DNA from 2 places in the Streptomyces sp. NBC_00045 genome. Region 2 is predicted to be linked to the other one. Evidence: predicted binding sites of a transcription regulator. Region 2 holds the regulator's gene; the other holds the start of a gene.
The links. The regulator HspR, encoded in region 2, represses chaperone genes until heat shock. The targets are predictions, from matches to a motif close to TTGAGNNNNNNNNNCTCAA.
Positions count from the first base shown of each region.

Region 1: the regulator HspR is predicted to act here: its motif matches at 6,054-6,072, upstream of lon (endopeptidase La).

Region 1 covers NZ_CP108271.1:5,342,293-5,350,362, forward strand. Annotated here, with positions in the region: gene OHA65_RS25185 (TetR family transcriptional regulator) at 1-308, shown strand, start outside; gene OHA65_RS25190 (hypothetical protein) at 305-904, opposite strand; gene OHA65_RS25195 (hypothetical protein) at 1,084-2,358, shown strand; partial or broken gene OHA65_RS25200 (serine/threonine protein kinase) at 2,371-2,625, shown strand; gene OHA65_RS25205 (N-acetyltransferase) at 2,646-3,182, opposite strand; gene OHA65_RS25210 (MarR family transcriptional regulator) at 3,256-3,690, shown strand; gene OHA65_RS25215 (hypothetical protein) at 3,687-4,100, shown strand; partial or broken gene OHA65_RS25220 (sulfurtransferase) at 4,351-5,196, shown strand; gene OHA65_RS25225 (DinB family protein) at 5,179-5,733, shown strand; gene lon (endopeptidase La) at 6,095-8,070, shown strand, end outside.
Region 2 covers NZ_CP108271.1:4,362,222-4,370,291, reverse strand. Annotated here, with positions in the region: gene OHA65_RS20500 (hypothetical protein) at 1-81, shown strand, start outside; gene OHA65_RS20495 (YbjN domain-containing protein) at 95-637, opposite strand; gene clpB (ATP-dependent chaperone ClpB) at 829-3,429, opposite strand; gene OHA65_RS20485 (pyridoxamine 5'-phosphate oxidase family protein) at 3,523-3,936, shown strand; gene OHA65_RS20480 (hypothetical protein) at 4,124-4,438, opposite strand; gene OHA65_RS20475 (helix-turn-helix transcriptional regulator) at 4,765-5,778, shown strand; gene OHA65_RS20470 (heat shock protein transcriptional repressor HspR) at 5,865-6,335, opposite strand; gene dnaJ (molecular chaperone DnaJ) at 6,337-7,524, opposite strand; gene grpE (nucleotide exchange factor GrpE) at 7,573-8,070, opposite strand, start outside.

The DNA of each region.
Region 1 (8,070 bases), 980 kb from region 2:
TGGTCGGCGAGTCCGGCAACCCCGGCCACCCCGCGAACGCGTACTTCGAGCAGCGCTACGCCCGGGTGCTCGCCCACGACGTCGCGCTGCTGGAGACGGGTGTCGCCCGGGGAGAGCTGCGGCCCGACACCGACTGCGAGGCCCTCGCCCGCGAGACCCTCGCCGTCATGGACGGGCTCCAGATCCAGTGGGCCCTGGCCCCCGGGGCCGTGGACATGCCGACCCGGCTGCACGGGTACCTGGACCGCCAGCTGCGCGCGATCTCGACAGCGGGAACCGGACTCCCGGCGGCCCCGGCTTCGACCTAGCCGGCCTCGAACGGGGGCAGCTCGTCCAGCACGTCCTGCAAGTGCGGCGTCAGCGACTCCTGGTCGGCCGCCACCTCGTGGCCGCCGTGCACGAAGGCGTAGAAGAACCCGTCGAAGACCGTCCCACCGCCCTTGAGGACCCTCGGCAGGTGTGCGAAGTCCGCCTGCCCCAGCGCGGCACGCAGCTTCGCCACCCGGTCCGGCGCCAGCTTCCCGGTGCCGGCCGGGCGCGCCTGCGCGTCGAGCCGGGTCCACGAACCGTCGCCCTTGACCAGCAGGCTGCTCGTCCTCCCGGCGATGCCACCACTACGAGTGACCGTGACCAGGCGTTCCAGCGCCGAGGACGGCCCCGGGGAGACCGGGACGGACGGGGCGGTCGGGGCACCCGCGGTGTCCGTCGGCTTGCCGGACGGAGCGGCCGTCCCACCCGACGAGGGGCCGGGAGACGGCTGCGCCGGGGCCGACGCGGCCGTGCCACTTCCGCCGGACGGTGGACGTCCGCCCGGCCCGTCCGAGTCGCCGCCGCCGTCGGAACCGCATCCCGCCAGGACCACCGCACCCAGCAGCACGGCCGCCGCCGTTCGTAACGCGCGCACACCCCACCCCCGGATGACTACGGGCCGACCCCCGAGTATGGAGTCGGCACCGCCCCCACGGATAGCACCAGGAGGACGACATCCGCCGCATCGCCGCCTGGCGCTGGCTGCCGCCGCTGCTCGCCGTCCTCCTCGGCCTCTGGGGCCTGCAACGCGCAGGCGCGGGCGGCCGCGGCAGCATGTGGCGCGACGAGTCCGTCACCTGGCAGGTCGCGCACCGCCCGCCCGACGGCATCTGGGACCTGCTCGGGCAGGTCGACGCCGTGCACGGGCTGTACTACCTGCTGATGCACGCCGTGTTCCTGGCGTGGGACGGCGGCGGACCGGCGACCGGGGGCCTGTGGGCGCTGCGCCTGCCGTCCGTCGCCGCCACCGCCCTCGCGGCCGCCGGGGTGGCCGCGATCGCCCACCGGCTCGTGGGGGAGCGGGCCGCGCTGCTCTGCGGAGCCGCCTACGCCGTGCTGCCGCCCGTGCAGACGTACGCCCAGGAGGGCCGCTCGTACGCCCTCGTCGCAGCGGCCGTGGTGTGGGCGACGTACCTGATGCTGCGCGAGCGGTGGATCACCTACACCGTGGTCCTGCTGCTGGGCTGCTGGCTGCACGAGTTCGCCGCACTGGCCCTGTTCGCGCACGCGGTCACCGCCCGGCGCTCGCACGGCTGGCGGTGCAGCGCCGCCGTCGTGGTGGTGCTGCTGTTGCCGCTGGCCGTGGTGAGCGCCCGGCAGGCGGAGCGGCAGCTGGGCTGGCTCGGGCGGCCGAGCTGGCAGGACTGGGCGGCGTACGGGGTGCTCGCGGTGGCCACGCTGCTGCTCGCGCGGGGCGCCGAGCGCGACCTCGTACGGGTGGCTCTGCCGCTGGCCCTCCTGCCGCCCGGCCTGCTGATGGCGGTCTCCCTCGTCCACCCCTGGTACGTCGACCGGTACGTGCTCTACGCGCTGGCCGGGCTCGCCCTGCTGGCCGGGGCCCGCCTCGCGGCGGCGCGGCTGCGGTGGCCGTGGCTGCTCGTGGCCGCGCTGCTGGTGCCGTTCGGATGGTGGTCGCTGTGGCTGCGCACCCCCGAAAGCCGCAAGGACGACGTGCTCGCGGTGGCCGCCGCGGTCCGGGAACGGGCCCGGCCCGGGGACGCCGTGCTGTTCATGCCGTCGCGGCGGCGCGAGTGGCTGCTGTCCTCGCCACAGCTGTACGGGAGCCTGCGCGACCTGGCCCTGGCCCGCACCCCGGTGGCTTCGCACAGCCTCCAGGGAACGGAAGCGCCGACGGAACAGATCTGGACCCGCCTGGTGGACGCCCCCCGGGTGGTGGCCCTGCTCGACCCGGCGGACCAGCCGCTGGACCCCTACCCCCGGGAAGCGGTCAAACGGCAGGCGCTGGCCTCGCACTTCGACCTCTGCTCGGTGGACGAGGTCCGCGGAGCCCGCATCGCGCTCTACGCACAGCCGGGGCGCTGCCCGTAAAGCACCGCTCTTCTGGCCCGCTCGCGCGGTGGCCGTGCCGTGGCCGTCAAGGTGGCACATCCCGAGCTGGCGGCCGACCCGCATTTCCGCGAGCGGTTCCGCGCCGAGGTCGTGGCCGCCCGCAGGGTCGGCGGTTTCCACACGGCCCCGGTCGTGGACGCCGACCCGGACGCCGAAATGCCCTGGCTGGCCACCGCGTTCGTACCGGGACCGACCCTGTCCGCCCTGCTCGCGGAGCAGGGGCCGATGGACGGGCGGCGGCTGAGAACGACTGAGCCGGCGAGCGGCTAGAGGCCGCCGGTGCGGAAGTCGTGCATGTAGAACACCTTGTCGTAGCGGCGGTCCCCGACGGCGACGAAGTCGGGGAGGCGGCCGTACTCGGTGAAGCCGAGCGAGCGGTAGAGCCCGAGGGCGTGGGCGTTGTCACCCCGGACGTCCAGGGTGAGGACCTCGATGCCCGCCGCCCCGGCGTCCGCGACCAAGGCCGCGGTCAGCGCCCGGCCGACGCCGCGCCCGTGGGCGGCGGCGTCCACCGCGAGCTTTTCCAGATCGGCGTGCGGCCGGTGCGTCGGGCGGGCGTAGCGCTGCCAGTAGCCCAGTCCGACGAGGCGGCCGCCCAGGTGGGCGACGCGCAGGGCCGCGTCCCCGGCCTCGACCGCCGACAGGACCCGGTCGAGCAGCTGCGCGACCTCGTCCGGTGAGGGCGGCTCGACCCAGCCGAGGGCCGCACCGCCGGCGACCAGGTCGGCGAGGACGCGGTGCACCGCATCCGGATCGGGGGTCCACTCGCGACCGTCCAGGACAGTGATCGTTTCCGGCTCCATGGGCCGCACCCTAGCGACTGGGGGAGCGGCCTTCGCTTGCAGCCGATAGTACGAAATCGTATAGTCCGAAATTGTGAACTCCGAAATCGTGTCATCTGAGTGGTCGGCCCTGCTGGCGCTCCAGCGGGCCACCCACGCCACCCTTCAGGTCCTCGCCGCGGAGCTGGTCGACCTGGATCTGACCGCCTCCGAGATCAATGCGCTGGCCAACCTCGCCGATGGCCGCGGCCGCACCGTGTCCGAACTGGGAGCGGCCGTCGGCACCCGGCCCACCACGCTGACCAGCGTGCTCGACCGCCTGGAGAAGCGCGGCCACATCACCCGCGGCACCCGCCAGGGAGACCGCCGGGCGGTGCTCATCGAGCTGACCGCCTCCGGGCGAGTGGCAGCCGCCACCATCCGCGAGGCCGTCGCCGGCCTGGAGCAGCGCGCTCTCGGCCAGCTGCCCGCCGACGCGATCGCCGGCCTGCGCGCCGCCCTGCAAGCGCTGACAGAGGTGTCCCGATGACCCCGAGCCCCGCCTTCGAGGAGCTGATGGCCGAAGTGATGGTGACCGCCGCGCGGTTCGGTCACCGGGAACACGTCCACCTGACGTGGCTGGCCGTACGGCGGTGCGGCGTGCCCGCCGCGGTCGACCTGGTCAGTGAGGGCATCCGGCGCACGGCGCGCTACGCCGGCGCGCCCCAGAAGTACAACGCCACCGTCAGCCGTGCCTGGGTGGAACTGGTCGGGCACCACGCCGCCGGGCCCGACGGGGGCGATCGCGACCTCGACTGCGACTTCGACACGTTCGTCGGCCGCCACCCCGCGCTGCTCGACAAACGGCTGCTGACCCGTTTCTACCGCCCGGCGACGCTGGCCGGGGTGCGGGCGAAGTCGGGCTGGGTCGAGCCCGACCTCTCCCCGTTCCCCCGGTAGCCACTACGGGCCGAAGAGTGCCGGCACCCGACCGACCGCCCCGGCCACCGGGACGCCGAGCTCGCCGACCCGCCGGGCCAGCCCACGGATGCTCCCGAGGGCCCGGCGGATCGTGGTGACGACGGACTGCGCGCTCCTCGCGAACTCCCTTACCGGCACGGCGCTTTGCAGGGCATCTCCGGGTCGCGTAGCAAGATGTGTGGCGGGCCTCGAAGGCGAAGGGGCCCGCCTACCGACCCGGAGGTGCCGAATGACCACATCCAGCCCCGATGCCGCCCTGCCCGGACCGCTGGTCGGGGCGGACTGGCTGGCCGGCCGGCTCGGCGAGCCGGGACTCGTCGTGTTCGACGCCTCCGTCGGCGCCCACCGCGGCGCCGACCGGCGGATACCGGGCGCCCGGCCCTTCGACCTCGACGGCGCCCTGTCCGACCACGACGCCCCCGCCCCGCACACCATGCCCGCCGGCGCCGCGTTCGAGGAGGCAATGCGCGCGCTCGGCGTAGACGACACCGACACCGTCGTCGTCTACGACGGCGCCGGCATCTACTCCAGCGCCCGCGCCTGGTGGATGCTGCGCGCCATGGGCTTCGACCGGGCCGCCGTCCTGGACGGCGGGTTGCCCGCCTGGACCGCCGCCGGACTGCCGGTCGAGGAGTGCGGCCCCACCTACGAGGGCCCGCGCGGCTCCTTCACCGCCCGGCCGCGGACCGGGCTGCTGGTCGACGCCGATGCGGTCGGCGCGGCCCTGGCCGATCCGGCGGCCGTCGTACTGGACGCCCGTACCCGCGAGCGGTTCACCGGCGCGGCCCCGGAACCGCGGGCCGGGCTGCGCGGGGGGCACATGCCGGGCGCCGTGAACCTGCCGTTCGGGGACCTCCAGCGCGACAGCGGCCTGATGCGGCCCGCCGGGGAACTCCGGGAGGTCTTCGCCGCGTTGACCGGGGGCAGGGAGCGGCTGTACTTCAGCTGCGGTTCGGGCGTGACGGCGTGCGTCCTGGCCCTGGGGGCCACGCTGGCCGGATACGAGGCCCTCGCCGTGTACGACGGCTCGTGGACGGACTGGGCCGTGCGCCCCGAGCTGCCCGCGGTCACGGGCCGGCGGGCGCAGTTCTTCGATAGCGCCGAGTCCGAGGACCGGTTCGCCGCGCCCGCGACCGGCGACGAACGGGTCCTGCTCACCGATGTCCTGGCGGCGCAGCGCGCGACGCTGGAGCTGAAGTGCGCCGGGCTCGACGCGGAGCTGGCCCTGCGGTCGGTGGAGCCGTCCACGCTGTCGCTTCTCGGACTGGTCCGCCACCTCGCGGACATGGAGCGCCGCTGGTTCCGGCGGGTCCTCGCCGGGCAAGAGGCGTCGGCCCTGTTCTCCTCGGAGGCGGACCCGGACGGCGACTTCGACGGGGCGGTGTCCGGCCCGGGGGTCGTCGCGGCGGCGTGGGAGGCCTGGCGGGACGAGGTCGCGTTCGCGGAGTCGTTCACCGCCGCGGCGCCCGACCTGGACGTGGAGGCCGACGACGAGTGGCGCGGGAAGGTCTCACTGCGCTGGGTGCTCATCCACATGATCGAGGAGTACGCCCGCCACAACGGGCACGCCGACCTGCTGCGCGAGCGGATCGACGGCGCGGTCGGCATCTGAACCCGGGCTCGGGGCCCGGGGGTTGACCCCACCGCATCCCCGGGTGCGGTGATGTCTTCTCGCGCCGCGTCGTTCCGGTTCAGCCGGACGGTCGTCGCCGCCCGGCGCACGGTTCCCTACCGGGGCGACACCCCGCCTGACCGGCCCGACCAGCCCGTCGGCGCAAGTCCGGTCCTCCTCGGGCGAGGCCCGTCTGACGTTCGCGGAGCCGCCGGCGTCGGTGCCCGCGCGGACCGGCCCGGGCGACATCCGCAGCCAGGCCGTTGAGTTGTTCGCCCCCGGCGAACGTCGGATGGGGAACATTGGGGGGCGCACATGCATTGAGTCGGCATAGCTCAACTTCACTGCCGGAGGGAAGATCATGGCTTCGACGTCCGTAACGCTCACTCTGCCCGTGCTGCCGCTCGACGACGAGGTCGTGCTGCCTGGGATGGTCGTTCCGCTGGACCTGTCCGACGCCGAGGTGCGGGGGGCCGTCGAGGCCGCCCAGGCGGCGGTCCGCAGCGGGAAGCCCCGGGTGCTGCTCGTGCCGCGGGTCGACGGGAAGTACGCCGGCACCGGTGTGCTCGGGACCGTCGAGCAGGTGGGGCGGCTCTCCGACGGGGACCCCGGGGCGCTGATCCGCGCTGTCGGCCGCGTCCGGATCGGAGCCGGGACCACCGGGCCCGGCGCGGCGCTCTGGGTCGAGGGCGAGAGCGTCGACGAACGGCTCGCGGACCCGCTGCCCGGGTCGGTCGCCGAGCTCGTCAAGGAGTACAAGGCGCTCGCCACCAGCTGGCTCAAGAAGCGCGGCGCCTGGCAGGTCGTGGACCGCGTCCAGCAGATCGAGGGCGTGTCGGCCCTCGCCGACAATTCCGGGTACTCGCCGTTCCTGACCGTGGCCCAGAAGGTCGAACTGCTGGAGACCGCCGACCCGGTGGCCCGCCTCAAGCTCGCCATCAGCTGGCTCCGCGACCACCTCGCCGAGCAGGACGTCGCCGAGTCCATCGCCAAGGACGTCCAGGACGGCGTCGACAAGCAGCAGCGCGAGTTCCTGCTGCGCCGCCAGTTGGAGGCCGTGCGCAAGGAACTGCGCGAGCTGAACGGCGAGAAGGACGGCGAGGAGTCCGACGACTACCGGGCCCGCGTCGAGGGCGCCGACCTCCCCGAGAAGGTCCGGGAGGCCGCGCTCAAGGAGGTCGACAAGCTGGAGCGGTCCAGCGACCAGTCCCCGGAGGGCTCCTGGATCCGCACCTGGCTGGACACCGTGCTGGAGCTGCCCTGGAACGAGCGGACCGAGGACGAGTACGACATCCGCGGCGCCCGCGCCGTCCTCGACGCCGAGCACGCCGGGCTCAGCGACGTGAAGGACCGCATCACCGAGTACCTGGCCGTGCGCAAGCGGCGTTCCGAGCGCGGCATGGGCGTCATCGGCGGGCGGCGCGGCGGAGCCGTGCTGGCGCTCGTCGGGCCTCCCGGCGTCGGCAAGACCTCCCTAGGGGAGTCCGTCGCGCACGCCATGGGCCGCAAGTTCGTCCGCGTCGCCCTCGGCGGCGTCCGCGACGAGGCCGAGATCCGCGGCCACCGCCGTACGTACGTCGGCGCGCTGCCCGGCCGGATCGTCCGGGCCATCAAGGAAGCCGGATCCATGAACCCCGTGGTCCTGCTCGACGAGATCGACAAGGTGGGCTCCGACTTCCGGGGAGACCCGGCCGCGGCCCTGCTGGAGGTCCTCGACCCGGCCCAGAACCACACCTTCCGGGACCACTACCTGGAGGTCGAGCTGGACCTGAGCGACGTGGTCTTCCTGGCCACCGCCAACGTCCTGGAAGCCATCCCCGAGGCGCTCGCCGACCGCATGGAGCTCGTCCGCCTCGACGGCTACACCGAGGACGAGAAGGTCGTCATCGCCCGCGACCACCTGCTGCCCCGCCAGCTGGAGCGCGCCGGACTCGGCGCCGACGAGGTGGTCCTGGAGGAGGACGCACTGCGCAAGCTGGCCGGCGAGTACACCCGCGAGGCCGGCGTCCGCACCCTGGAGCGCTCCCTCGCCCGGCTCCTGCGCAAGGTGGCCTCCCAGCACGAGCTGGGGGAGCGGCAGCTGCCGCTGCGCATCGGCGCCGACGATCTGCGCGCGCTCATCGGGCGCCCGCACCACGTCCCGGAATCCGCCCAGGACCCCGCCGAGCGGCGCACCGCCGTCCCCGGCGTGGCCACCGGGCTCGCGGTGACCGGCGCGGGCGGCGACGTCCTCTTCGTCGAGGCCTCACTGGCCGACCCGGAGACGGGCGCCGCAGGGCTCACCCTGACCGGGCAGCTCGGCGACGTGATGAAGGAGTCCGCGCAGATCGCGCTGAG
Region 2 (8,070 bases):
GTCATGACGACCGCGGGGCTGGCCGGGCTCTCGTACGGCTACGGGCTGTACCTGCTGTTGATCGCCCGCGTGCCGCTGTGACGGTCAGCGACGACTAGGCGTCGTCGCCGCCGTCCTCGTCCTCACCGTCGGTGGAGTCGATCTCCTTCTCCAGGCCGAGCTGCTCCACGAGCCACTTGTCGAACTCGATGGAGGCCCGGACCCAGCTGACCGTGGAAGAAACGAAGTGCTCCAGGCTGACGCCGGTGCCGATCAGCATCTGCGCCTCGCCGATCAGGCGAACGGAGCCGTCGTCGTGCGTGTGGCTGTAGACCTTCGGCCACAGGGTGCGGCGGTTCCAATCGTCGATCGACTCAAGGAGCTGGGGCTTGTCTTCGATCGCGTGCGGACGGTCGTAGAAGGTCCGCACCGAGAAGACCTGCTGCTCGTCCTCGCCGCGGAACATGAAGTACGTCCGGAACTCCTCCCACGGCGCCGCGAGGTCACCCTCGTCGTCGACGACGTACTTGAGCTCCATCTGCTCCAGCAGCTGCTTGACCAGATCCTGGTCGGGGACGACGGGGCCCGCCGGTCCTGTGGCCTGCGGATCGGGCTGCTGCCCTCCGAAATTCGGAATCGAGGCCGGGTCGATGCTCACCGTGTTTTCCCTTCGTGCGGATGATGTCATCCTCCCCCATGGCTCCCACCCCCTGTCCACCCCCGCACGTACGATCCGCGCAGGGCGGACAGGAGTGAGCCGCCCGTAAGGCCGGCCGGGGCCCGGCCAGGGCCCGGCCAGGGCCCGGCCGGGGCGCGGCCGGGGCGCGGCCGGGGCGCGGCCGGGGCGCGTCAGAGCGCCTTGCCGACGATCAGGTCTTCGCCTGCCACGTCGACCCGGACCGTGTCCCCGTCGCGGACCTCGCCCGCCAGGATCTCCTTGGCCAGGCGGTCGCCGATCGCCGTCTGGATCAGGCGGCGCAGCGGCCGGGCCCCGTACGCCGGGTCGTTGCCCTTGTCCGCCAGCCAGGCCAGGGCCTCGGGCGTGACGTCCAGGGCCAGGCGGCGGTCGGCCAGGCGCTTGGCGAGGCTGCCGATCTGGAGCTCGGCGATGTGCGCCAGCTCTTCCTCGGTCAGTGCGGAGAAGACCACCAGGTCGTCGAGGCGGTTGAGGAACTCCGGCTTGAAGGAGGCCCGGACCACTTCCAGGACCCGCTCGCGCTTGTCCTGCGCCGAGGTCGCCGGGTCCATCAGGAACTGGCTGCCCAGGTTCGAGGTCAGGATCAGGATCGTGTTGCGGAAGTCCACGGTGCGGCCCTGGCCGTCCGTGAGGCGGCCGTCGTCCAGGACCTGGAGCAGGATGTCGAAGACCTCGGGGTGGGCCTTCTCGACCTCGTCCAGCAGCACCACGGAGTACGGGCGGCGGCGTACGGCCTCGGTCAGCTGGCCGCCCTCCTCGTAGCCGACGTAGCCGGGCGGGGCGCCGACGAGACGGGCCACGCTGTGCTTCTCGGAGTACTCCGACATGTCGATGCGGACCATGGCCCGCTCGTCGTCGAAGAGGAAGTCGGCGAGCGCCTTGGCCAGCTCCGTCTTGCCCACGCCCGTCGGGCCCAGGAACAGGAACGAGCCGGTCGGGCGGTCGGGGTCCGCGATCCCGGCCCGGGTGCGGCGCACCGCGTCCGAGACGGCCCGGACGGCCTCGCCCTGGCCGATCAGGCGGCGGCCCAGCTCGTCCTCCATGCGCAGCAGCTTCTGCGTCTCGCCCTCCAGCAGGCGGCCGGCCGGGATCCCCGTCCAAGCGCCCACCACGTCCGCGATGTCGTCGGGCCCCACCTCGTCCTTGACCATCGCGTCCTTGGAGTGGCCGGTCTTGGAGGCCTCTTCCTCCTCCTCCGTGGCTTCGGCCAGCTCGCGCTCCAGCGTCGGGATCTCCCCGTAGAGCAGCTTGGAGGCGGTGTCGAAGTCGCCGTCGCGCTGCGCCCGCTCGGCCTGCCCGCGCAGGTCGTCCAGGCGCTCCTTGAGCTCGCCGACGCGGTTGAGGGACTGCTTCTCCTTCTCCCAGCGGGCGGTCAGGCCCCGCAGGTCCTCCTCCCGGTCCGCGAGGTCCTTGCGGAGCTTGTCCAGGCGCTCGATCGAGGCCGGGTCGGACTCGTTCTTCAGCGCCAGCTCCTCCATCCGCAGGCGGTCGACCGAGCGCTGCAGCTCGTCGATCTCCAGCGGCGAGGAGTCGATCTCCATGCGCAGCCGGGACGCGGCCTCGTCGACCAGGTCGATGGCCTTGTCGGGGAGGAAGCGGGAGGTGATGTAGCGGTCGGACAGGGTCGCGGCGGCCACCAGCGCGCTGTCGTTGATGACGACCTTGTGGTGGGCCTCGTAGCGGCCCTTGAGGCCGCGCAGGATCGCGATCGTGTCCTCGACGGAGGGCTCGGCGACCAGCACCTGCTGGAAGCGGCGCTCCAGCGCCGGGTCCTTCTCGATCCGCTCGCGGTACTCGTCGAGCGTGGTCGCGCCGACCATCCGCAGCTCGCCGCGGGCCAGCATGGGCTTGAGCATGTTGCCCGCGTCCATGGCGGAATCCCCGCCGGCGCCCGCGCCGACGACGGTGTGCAGCTCGTCGATGAAGGTGATGATCTGGCCGTCGCTGGACTTGATCTCCGCGAGGACCGTCTTCAGCCGCTCCTCGAACTCGCCGCGGTACTTAGCACCGGCGACCATCGCGCCGAGGTCGAGCGAGACCAGCCGCTTGTTCTTCAGCGACTCGGGGACGTCGCCCTTGACGATGCGCTGCGCCAGGCCCTCGACGACGGCCGTCTTGCCGACGCCGGGTTCGCCGATGAGCACCGGGTTGTTCTTCGTACGGCGCGACAGGACCTGGACGACGCGCCGGATCTCCTGGTCGCGGCCGATGACGGGGTCGAGCTTGCCCTCACGGGCGGCTGCCGTGAAGTCGGTGCCGAACTTCTCCAGGGCCTTGTACTGACCCTCGGGGTCGGGGGTGGTCACCCGCCGTCCTCCTCGTGCGTTCTCGAAGGCGTCCAGCAGCTTCTTCGCCGTCGCGCCCTGGGCGGAAAGGACCTCACCGGCCGCGCCGCCCTTGGCGGCGATCGCGATGAGGAGGTGCTCGGTGGAGAGGTACTCGTCGCCAAGCTTGCCGGCCTGCTGGTCGGCCTCGGCGAGTACGGCGAGCAGGTCGCGGGTGGGCTGCGGGGGCGCGACCGTGGAGCCCGTGACGCTGGGCAGGGCGGCCAGCAGCCGCTCGGCGCCGCCCCGGACCGCCGCCTGGTCGGCTTCGGTGGCCGCGAGCAGGTCGATGATGTTCTCGTTGTCCTCGCCGGCGAGGAGGGCCAGCAGCAGGTGCGCCGGGGTCAGATCCGCGTGGCCGTCCTTCACGGCCCGGCTGGTGGCCGCGTTCAGGGCGTCCCGGCTCTTGTTGGTCAGCTCGGCATCCACGTGCGACTTCCCCTCTCAGGAGCGGCTGTGAGTATGTCAGCGTACGCAAAGTTGAGTCTATTCCACTCAAGGCCACAGTCGTACCCTCGGGCCATGGCTCATGACGTACTCAACCCGACGCCCGAGTACCTCGCCTTCTGGCGGGAGCGGCACGTCTGCACCCTGACCACCCCACGCCCCGACGGGACGCCGCACGTGGTGCCGGTGGGCGTCACGTACGACCCGGAGGCCGGTCTGGCCCGGGTGATCAGCAACAAGAACAGCAAGAAGATCCGCAACGTGCTGGCGGCGCAGGCGACGGAGCAGGGCCCGGCCAGGGTCGCGGTGTGCCAGATGCAGGGACGCCGCTGGGCGACCCTGGAGGGCAGCGCGGTGGTCCGCACGGACGAGGCCTCGGTCGCCGAGGCGGTGGCGCGCTACGCGGAGCGCTACGGGCGGACGCCGTCGCCCAATCCGGACCGGGTCGTCCTGGAGATCACCCTCGACCGAGCCATGGGACGCGCCTGAACCATCCGGCCCGAACCGGCACCGGTACCAGCACCAGCACCAGCACGCGGAAACAGTTCGGTTTTCACCTTGTCCGGTTCAAGCACTGGACGCGGACATCACAACGGCGCCATCGTGGTCAGGTCCACGATGGCGCCGTTGTGTGGGGGAAGCACCTGGAGCGATCTGCAACGACGGGGGAATCGCTTCAGGCACTGCGGGGGGTGGCGGTGGTGATATCGGGTTCGAAGAGCTGGTGGTCGCGCTGATCAAGGTTGACGAAGACCATTCCGTAGCGCACCTCGCAGCGGACGGGCTGCGGCGCGCCGCGGGGGCGGCGCAGGCATCGGTACGCCCGGACGTCTTCGTCCTCCTCGCGCGTGATGACGATGGGCTGTCCGAACAGGGTGACCATCAACGAGTCGCCAGGGTGGGGGATGGCCGTGGCAAGGTCGATGAACTGCCAGCCGGAGCGGTAGGCAGAGGCCATTTCGCGACGGAAACCGCGGTCGTCGGGGGTCATACCGCGGTCTCCGAGCCAACGGCGCCGGCTTCGGCGTCGACGGGGGCGGAGCGCCACCCGCTATCCATCGGTGCCGCGCGCCATCCGCTGTCCTCCAGCGGTGCCGCCTGGAGGTCGGCGACACCCCCTGCAGCGCCCCCCAGGGTGACCCCGGCAAGTCCCAGACCGGCCACAGCCGAGAAGATGACGGTGGCAAGCGCCGAGCGAAGCATTCTCTTGTTCATGGTCGGCTTCGTCCTCACTTGATGAAATCCTCTCCCCCGCCTGTCAGACGATGGCTCATTCAGGCACATCACTGCCACAGGGACGATGCATCATGTTCTTGCATGTTCAGGACCCTGGGGGGTGGAGATTTGACCATAAACAGAACAAAAGCGACACATCCCCACTCGGTCACCGAGCTGTGCAGCGAGGGGGCGCGGCTCTACACGAGTGCGCTGAGGACGGGACGTATCGCACGTGGGGATGTCAAAACGGCACCCTGTCTGCTCGATCTGGCGCTGTTGCAGCCGGATCCTGATGACGCCAATTCGCTCCGTCCGGTTCCACCGGCCGTGGCACTCGCACAGCGGCTGCATCCGATCGAACGCGAGATCCGCGACAGACGCCGCGATTCCCTCGAACTGTCCGAGGCTTTCGAGCCGTTTCTCGCCATCAGCGCGCAGAATCCGGCAAGCACCCACGCCATCACCGTGCTCGAAGGTTTCGACCCCATCAACGCCGCCCTCAACCTCGCCACGGCCGAGTGCCACACCGAGATGCTCACCATCCAGCCCGGCGGCGCCCGGCCCAGCCTGGAGCTCACCGAAGCCCTGGAACGCGACCAGCCGCTGACCGACCGCGGTGTCCGGATCCGGACCCTCTACCAGCACACCGTCCGGCACAGCCGCGGCACCCTCGCATACGTCGATCTCCTCAAGGCCGGCAAGGTCGAAGTGCGCACGTTGGAGGAGCTCTTCGAGCGCCTCATCATCTTCGACCGGACCGTCGCCTTCATCCCGGCCAGCGACGACCGCCAGGTCGCCCTGGAACTGCGCCACCCTGGGCTCGTGGACTACCTCATCAAGGTGTTCGAGCAGCTGTGGCACCGCGCGGTGCCGCTCCAGGAAGAAGTGACGTACCAGCACACCCGCGGCGGAATCTCGGGCGTGCAGCGCACCATCGCCCAGCTCCTCATCGAGGGCCACGTCGACGAGGCCATCGCCCGCCGGCTCGGCATGAACGTACGGACCTGCCGCGCGCACATCGCGAAGCTCGCCAGCACCCTCGGCAGCGGCAGCCGCGCCCAACTCGGCTTCCTCATCGCCCGCTCCGGAATCCTGGAGGACGGGGGCGACTGAAGCCCGCCGGACAACGCACTGGCCCCGCCCGGGGATCCCGGGCGGGGCCTACGCGTTCGCGTGCCGGCCGCCGGGGCCGGCCGGAGTCAGTCGCCCTGGCGCTTCGGCGCGGGACGCCACACGACCAGGGCGTTGCCCGCCACCGGCGGCTGGTACTTGACCAGATCTCGCCGGTACGAGGCGTGCACCTGGGCTTCGCGCTGCTGGAGCACGGCTGCCGCGCCGTCCACCGCCGCCGCGAGCTCGGCCACGCGCTGCTGGAGCGCCGTGACCTGGTTCTCCAGCTCGATGATCCGCTTGATGCCGGCCAGGTTGATCCCCTCGTCCTGGGACAGCGCCTGCACCGTGCGGAGCAGTTCGATGTCGCGGGCCGAGTAGCGCCGGCCGCGGCCGGCCGTCCGGTCCGGGGAGACCAGGCCGAGGCGGTCGTACTGGCGCAGGGTCTGCGGATGCAGGCCCGAGAGCTGGGCGGCCACCGAGATCACGTAGACCGGGGTCTCGTCGGTCAGCTCGTAAGCCCCGTTACCGAACCGGGGCTGTCGTCGGCGGCCGTCCATGTCATGCTCCCTTCGCGGACTCGAACAGCACGGCGCGCGGGTCCTCCGACTCCGTCGCGTCGCGGTACATCTCCAGTGCCTCGCGGGCCTTGTCCGACAGCGAGGCCGGAACCGCGACCTCCACCGTCACCAGCAGGTCTCCGCGGGTGCCGTCCTTACGGACCGCTCCCTTGCCGCGGGCCCGCATGGTGCGCCCGCTGGGGGTGCCCGGCGGCAGCTTCAGCGTCACCGGCGGACCGTTCAGGGTCGGAACCTTGATGTCGGCTCCCAGGGCGGCCTCGGCGATCGTCACCGGAACGCTGACCGTCAGGTTGTCGCCCTTGCGGCCGAAGACCGGGTGGCCGTCCACGTGGACGACCACGTACAGGTCGCCCGCGGGACCGCCGCGCTCGCCCGGAGCGCCTTTGCCGCGCAGCCGGATCCGCTGGTTGTCGGAGACGCCCGGCGGGATGCGGACCTGCATGGTGCGGGAGGACTTGGCCCGCCCGCTGCCCTTGCAGACGTCGCAGGGGGTCTCCGCGATCAGGCCGCGGCCCTTGCAGTCCGCGCAGGGGTCGGTCAGCGAGAAACCGCCGCCGCTGCCCCGCGACACCTGGCCGGTGCCTACGCAGGTCGGGCACACGCGCGGAGTGCCGTTCTTGTCGCCGGTGCCCGAACAAGCCTTGCAGGGCGCCTGGGAGGACATCCGGAGCGGGACCGTCGCCCCGTCCACCGCCTCCGTGAAGGAGAGGGTGACCTCCGACTCGATGTCCTGGCCGCGGCGCGGCTGGGTACGGGTCCCGGGGCCCGCGCCGCCGCGGTTGAACAGGCCGCCGAAGACGTCGCCCAGGCCGCCGCCGCCGCCGAAGCCGCCGCCCGCGCCGCCGGCACCCGGCTGGGTGCCGCCGAACAGGTCGCCCAGGTCGAAGTTGAACGAGCCGCCCCCGCCCGGACCGGGGCGGAAGCCCCCGTTGCCGAACAGGGTGCGGGCCTCGTCGTACTCCTTGCGCTTCTTGGCGTCACCGAGGATGTCGTTCGCCTCGGAGATCTCCTTGAAGCGCTCCTCGGCCGAGGCGTCGCCCTTGTTGGCGTCCGGGTGGAACTCGCGCGCGAGCTTCCGGTACGCCTTCTTGATCTCGGCCTCGGTAGCGTCCTTCGGGACACCGAGGACCTTGTAGTAGTCCTTCTCGACGAAGTCCTTCGTGCTCATCCCCGGTGTCCCTCCTCTCGTGCCACTGCGTGTCCTGCCGTACGGATGTCAGCCCTTGTCGGGGGCATCCGCGTCCTTGTCCGAAGGCGATTCGCCGTCCGCGGACTCGGACTTGGGGGCCGCCCCCGGCTGGGGCTCGGCCACCGCGACCCGCGCGGGGCGGATCGTACGCTCGCCGATCCGGTACCCCGGCTGCAGGATCGCCACGCAGGTCGTCTCGGTGACGTCCGGCGCGTACGAGTGCATCAGGGCCTCGTGGATCGTCGGGTCGAAGGGCTCGCCCTCCTTGCCGAACTGCTGCAGCCCCATCTTGGCCGCGGCGGTCTCCAGCGATTCGGCCACCGACTTGAAGCCGCCGACCAGCTCGCCATGGTCCCGCGCCCGGCCGATGTCGTCCAGGGTCGGGAGCAGCTCCGTCAGGAGGGACGCGACCGCGATCTCCTTGACGGCGATGCGGTCCCGCTCCACCCGGCGGCGGTAGTTCTGGTACTCCGCCTGGAGCCGCTGGAGGTCCGCGGTGCGCTCACCGAGCGCGGTGCGGGCCTG